Regions from separate parts of the Photobacterium sp. S4TG1 genome, predicted to be linked through region 2. Evidence: predicted binding sites of a transcription regulator. Region 2 holds the regulator's gene; each other region holds the start of a gene.

The links. The regulator PurR, encoded in region 2, represses purine synthesis genes. The targets are predictions, from matches to a motif close to TNANGNAAACGTTTNCNTNA.
Region 1: purT (formate-dependent phosphoribosylglycinamide formyltransferase) is a predicted target of PurR. The motif match lies at 948-967, and genes of this name have one in related genera.
Region 3: VXS03_RS16100 (NupC/NupG family nucleoside CNT transporter) is a predicted target of PurR. The motif match lies at 635-654, and genes of this name have one in related genera.

What each region holds. Positions count from the first base shown of each region.
Region 1 covers NZ_JAYXUH010000004.1:52,695-54,867, reverse strand. Annotated here, with positions in the region: gene purT (formate-dependent phosphoribosylglycinamide formyltransferase) at 1-882, opposite strand, end outside; gene VXS03_RS07190 (DMT family transporter) at 1,046-1,921, opposite strand; gene cdd (cytidine deaminase) at 2,054-2,173, opposite strand, start outside.
Region 2 covers NZ_JAYXUH010000004.1:182,272-184,444, reverse strand. Annotated here, with positions in the region: gene VXS03_RS07790 (TfoX/Sxy family DNA transformation protein) at 1-51, opposite strand, end outside; gene purR (HTH-type transcriptional repressor PurR) at 428-1,432, opposite strand; gene VXS03_RS07780 (heme ABC transporter ATP-binding protein) at 1,812-2,173, opposite strand, start outside.
Region 3 covers NZ_JAYXUH010000016.1:43,454-45,626, forward strand. Annotated here, with positions in the region: gene VXS03_RS16095 (LysR family transcriptional regulator) at 1-614, shown strand, start outside; gene VXS03_RS16100 (NupC/NupG family nucleoside CNT transporter) at 872-2,101, shown strand.

The DNA of each region.
Region 1 (2,173 bases), 130 kb from region 2:
CTCTTGAGAGATCAGGGTTACCATTCCCGTATCATGTGGGCGAGGGGATACTTCGCTAAACAGCACTGTATCGCCTTTAACGAACAATTCAACCCCAAATAGTCCATAACCGCCTAATTCATCTACAACCTTCTGAGCAACGTTCTCAGCCGCTTTTAAGGCTGCTTTTGACATTTGTTGTGGTTGCCATGATTCACGGTAGTCGCCATCTTCTTGGCGATGACCAATTGGTGCGCAGAAATGCACACCATCAACGGCACGCACTGTGAGTAGGGTGATTTCATAATCAAAATCGACAAAGCCTTCAACAATGACTCGGCCAGCACCTGCACGACCACCTTCTTGAGCATATTGCCATGCTGATTCAATATCGGCGGCAGTTTTAATCACACTTTGACCTTTACCTGATGAACTCATGATCGGCTTTACAACACACGGCATGCCAACACGATGTACAGAGGCTTCAAAGTCGGCATATTGATCAGAAAATTCATAAGGCGAGGTTGGAATGGCTAAGGTTTCAGCTGCAAGACGGCGAATACCTTCACGGTTCATGGTCAGTTTAGTCGCGTTAGCGGTGGGGACGATATTGATACCTTGGCTTTCAAGCTCAACTAAAGTATCTGTCGCAATTGCTTCAATTTCAGGCACAACAAAATGGGGCTTTTCAAGGGCAATAATACCTTTAAGTGCATCACCATCTAACATATCAATCACATGGCTACGGTGTGCTACCTGCATTGCTGGTGCATTCTCATAACGATCAACAGCAATCACTTCAAGACCAAGACGTTGACACTCAATAGCAACTTCTTTACCTAACTCACCAGAACCTAGCAGTAATACACGGGTAGCATCAGAACAAGCAGCTGTACCAAACATTGAATTTCCTTACGATTTATCATTTAAAGGTGAAATCTACCGCTAATAATACCTTATTTTTACGCTTAAGCAATCGTTTGCTATTTCATTAAAATGATAGGGAGAAGCCGATGAAAGAACAGAAAGCGAAAAAAAACCGCTTATCATAAGCGGTTTTAAATGATTATTTTTTGCGATTTTCCCAATGGGTAATAAAGGCAACAGAGAGAATAATTATTCCAGCACCTAGCCATAATCGCCCTGGTGGTGTCCAACCAAAGACTAACCATCCACCCAACACATTTAAAGGTAATTTTGCGTGATCAAAAGGTTGAACAAAAGAAGCATCAGCTACAGCATAAGCTTTAGCAATTGCCCATTGTGCTAATCCTGTTAATAAACCGGCAATAATTAATAACCACCAGCTAAAACTCACTGTTGGCATTGTAAAATCGGGCGCTGCTAAAATAATGTTGAATGGTGTCATTAAAATAAGCAGGTACATAACAATTGTTGTTGGTGATTCATGGCTAGATTGTTTTTTCACCATTAGTGAATAAGCGGCCCAGAAAAAAGCAGCGCCGACAGGTAGCAATGTCGCGATGTTAAAATCATCAGACCAAGGCTCAAGAATGATCATCGCACCAGCAAAACCGCCTAATGTTGCCAACCAACGTGCTTTACCAACTGTTTCTTTTAAAAGGAGTCCAGAACCAATGGTAGCGAACAATGGAGAAATCATCAGTAGCGCAATGCCTTGCCAAATAGGCACAGGGTAGGCTAATGCCCATAACCATAACTGAATGCCGATAACCGCAAAAAACACCCGTAAGCAGTGTAACCAAAAGTGGTTGGTTTTAAGCGATTGGCGAATTCCCAATGTACGTAGCCAAGGAAACATAGCGACTAATGCAATAAAGTATTGGATCAACGCAACAGACGTGGAAGGAACATGCAGTTTGATACTAAGGTACTGAGCTAAACTATTTACAATAGCAAACGCGAGCCCAGCCGTGAGCATCCATGCTGCTCCTTTCAAAGGATTGTGTGTTTGAGACATTGTCATTGGCTTCTAATAATAGGTGGCGAGATAATACGCTTTTGATGTTTGATAGCCAACATTGATCAAGTTTAGACAATAAAAAACCGCCAGTGAGGCGGTCTTTTTAGAATATTCAAATCAATTGCCGACTTAATAAGCAACATATGTTAGTTGAATATCAGGATTCAGTGCTTCTAATAATGCTTGTGTACGTGCAAGTTGACTAATTTTACTTTCTGCACTTTCTACCAGTGCCGCTTCTGCAATTTC
Region 2 (2,173 bases):
ACCTAAATGGTCTAATAATTTTAATGAATCTTTTAATATTGGTTTGTCCATACTTCTACTCGGTGAATAAATGAGTGTCACCTAACATTAAAGTAGCCGTAAATTGACTTTTATTTCTAAAGTTATTTACGAAAGAATTTTTCTACTCTAAATCGTCCATGTATTACTTTATAAATAATATTATCAATATAAAAGTATTATTTATAATTTGTAAGTCTTTTGCTTACTATTATATGTATCTACAGGGAGTATTATATTCGATCTTTTAAAAAGGTAAGTTTTAATATTAACGAAAGCTGATGAATCTGTGAGGTTGCTCATGTTTTTGAGGTCTGTCGATATTTTGTAGAAGCTTTGAGCGTAAATCATTAACAATAAAAGAAAAAAGCCAATAAAAATATTGGCTCATAAAAGCGGGGAAGTAATGTTAGCGTAAATCTTTTACTGACTTTCGCTCAACAATAGCAGGTGTCATTTCAAAGATTTGAGGTTCATGATCTTTATTCTTCATACGCTCCATTAAAATTTTAATGGCTGTTTTACCTAAACGACGCTTTGGTTGGTGAATAGTCGTTAGTGGCGGTGCGAAGTAAGGGGCAAGATCAATATTATCGTAGCCAATAATTGAAATATCATTGGGAACGCGTAACCCTGCTTGTTCAAAAGTACTGATCAGTGCCATTGCCATAATATCATTGAAACAGAAAATGGCGGTTGGGCGATCTGTCATTGCAATATACTTCTCAGCAGCCTCAACGGCTGAATTACACTCAAAGTCACCTTCAAGAATCCAGTTTTCGTTAACCGCTAAGTTTGCTTCTGCCATTGCTTTATTAAAGCCTTTTAGGCGTTCACGACATGTTGATTTATCGTTGTGGCCAGACAAGCAACCAATACGAGTATGGCCATGTTCGATAAAATATTTAGTCGCAATGTAGCCACCTTGTTCAGCATTATCCTGAATTTTATCGGTATGCGGGCTTTCTGGGCCCCAATCCATTACCACCATTGGTAGGTCTTTTTGACGCTCAAGTAGATCCAGTAATCTCTGATCAAGATCAGAACACATCACTAATAAACCGTCCACACGCTTTTCGGCAAGCATGCGTAAATAATCATGCTGCTTAGAAAGGTTACCTTCAGTGTTACATAGAATCAGCGTGTAACCTTCACGGTAGCAGTACTCTTCAACGCCATGTACAACTTCAGCAAAAAAAGGGTTGGTTGATTTAGTTACCAGCATACCAATGGTGCGTGTAGTGTTACATTTTAGGCTGCGAGCAACAGCACTTGGTGCGTAATTGAGATCTTCAACGGCTGCCAGTACTTTTTTCTGTGTTGCTTCTGCGACAAAGCGTGTTTTATTGATCACGTGTGAAACTGTTGTCGTTGAAACACCAGCCATACGTGCAACATCTTTAATGGTTGCCATATTTATTCTTCTAATAATGGGTGCTAGAGATGTTTCTAGCTAATCGTGAGGTACCAAATTGAGTAATTACTGAGATGAATATAATTCCATCTTTTTGCGTAAAGTATCCCGTTAATTATTCAATTTGGCACCAATAATGTGTCTATTACATACTTAAATAGTATTAACACTAAAAGCCGCATTTATTCGCGGCTTTATAATTATTGCATGTTTTTCAAGTGTAATCGCTTGCGTTCACATTTTACTGAGTGTTACGCGTAGTGCAACTTTTCAATTGTCTGGGAGTAAATTATTTGATAACTATCAACAAAAAAACGTAAATTTCAGCAATTTTACTGAAATTTACAACAGCCAATTAAAAAAATGATGCACATTAATACTAGGATAGTAGGTAAGGATAACCATGAACAGGATGAGGATGAACAGAAACCTGCCAACCGTAAACGTTGTTAATTATTGCAGGTTGTAATGCTTGCCATGGTGATCCATCAGCTTGAATCTTACCTTGTTGAATGATGACCATACGTTGGGCATATTGCGCAGCTAAGTTGAGATCATGTAATACGATGATAACCGCGGCACCTTTTGCTGCCATGGTTTGTGCCATTTGTAGCGTTTTATGCTGGTGGGCGAGATCTAAGGCAGATGTTGGCTCATCTAACATTAATATACATTTATCATCAGCTTGACTGAGTTGTGTTAGCACGCGTGCAAAATGGATCCGTTGCTTTTCTCCTCCTG
Region 3 (2,173 bases), on a different contig from region 2:
AGTCTTTTGCTTCTAATCATGTTGCTCCTTATATAAACGAGTTTCATGAACAACATCCTTTATTAAACCTAGAGTTGAGTTTATTTGATCATCGTGTTGATTTAATCGCAGAGCAACTTGATCTGTGGATTGGGTTCATGGACTCTCCACCCGAAGGGTTTGTGGCTCGGCATTTGAGCAATTGTGATTTTGTATTAGTGGCAAGCCCTGAATATTTAGCGACTCACGGGGTGCCATATCAGCCGAGTGATTTAGCTGAGCATAATTGTATTATTTATTTTAGTCGTGAGCGTAAAGATAATGTCTGGAGCTTTAGTCAACAAAATGATAATCAAGACATTAAAGTGACGGGGAATTACCGTGTTGATTCCGCTGATGCTATTCGAGATGCAACGATTGCAGGTAATGGTATTGGTTATTTAGCGACATACTTATTAACTGATGAAATTCGCCAAGGTAAGTTGATTCGGTTGATGCCAGACTGGCAATTAACCCAGCATATGCCGTTATATGCCGTTTACCCAAGACATAAATTTTTACCGAATAAAGTCAATCTATTCATTGAATTTATTCGACGTCATATCGATGCAGGTAATATTTTGTGTAAATGGTAACGATGTAAAAAACAGCGATCAGACGCAAACGGTTGGCTAAAATTTAGCTTTGAATGTTTCAAATTGTAAACATTGAGGGTAATAGTATCCCTTACAGGAACTAATCTAATGATTTTCGTTTGCTTAGCTTGAAAATCATGCAATTTAACCATGACTTGTTAATTTAGTGTTGTTTGTTATAACAATTTGATCCTTGTCACACTTTTTTTTATGAATACACTCTTTCCGCAATCGTTTACTACACCAAACATTGGGGAATGACTTTGCATTATCTCGTCGGCCTACTCGGTATAATTACTATTTTTACAGTTGGTTTTTTATTTTCTGAAAACCGCTCAGCAGTGAACTGGCGCAGTGTACTTGGTGCTTTTTGCATTCAAGTTGTCTTTGCAGCTTTTATTCTTTATGTACCTGTTGGTCGTGTGGTACTAAACAGTGTGTCTAGCGCTGTTTCAGGAGTGATTGATTATGGTCATGAAGGAACATCATTCTTATTTGGTCAACTAGCTCAATTTAAATTAGGCTTTATTTTTGCAGTTAATGTTTTACCTTCTATTGTCTTCTTCTCAGCATTAATTTCCGTATTATATTACGTCGGTATCATGAAATGGGTGATTCGCGGTATTGGTGGTTTGTTACAACGTTTACTAGGTACGACTCGTACTGAATCAATGTCTGCAACAGCAAATATCTTTGTTGGCTCTGTAGAAGCACCATTAGTTGTACGTCCATTCCTTGCTCGTATGACTCGCTCTGAATTATTTGCCGTAATGGTGGGCGGATTAGCCTCTGTTGCTGGTGGTACTATGGTTGGTTATGCTGGGCTTGGCGTACAGTTAAAGTATCTTATTGCGGCAAGTTTTATGTCTGCTCCTGCTGGATTGATGATGGCGAAATTGATCGTGCCACAAACAGAAGGTGTACACAGCATGGAAGAGGAAGATGACGGTGAAGAAGATGAACCAGTTAACTTAGTTGATGCAGCTTCTCGTGGTGCTTTGAGTGGTTTACAGATTGCAATGGCCGTTGGTGCAAGTTTATTAGCAGTGATCAGTTTGATTGCCATGGTGAATGGTGGATTGGGTCATATTGGTCATTGGGTTGGTATTGATGACTTAAGCTTAAATATGATTTTTGGTTACTTATTTGCACCTGTTGCTTGGTTAATTGGTGTGCCATGGTCAGAAGCAACAACTGCAGCGAGTCTTATTGGTACTAAAATTGCTGTTAATGAGTTTATTGCGTTTGCTGAGCTAATGAAGCCAGAAACAATTGCTAAACTGAGTGAGCATTCTCAGGCGATAGTTACTTTTGCTCTTTGTGGCTTTGCTAATCTAACATCTATTGCAATGCTAATGGGTGGATTAGGCGGAATCGTACCTAAACGTCGCCCCGAAATTGCACGCTTGGGAATGAAGGCTATTTTTGCTGCAACCTTAGCTAATTTAATGAGTGCTACGTTAGCCGGTTTATTTCTTCCTTTTTAAGAGTAATATATTCACCCTAAGCGATTAAAATAAACAGAGAGCCTAGCTCTCTGTTTTTGCATCTAACATGAG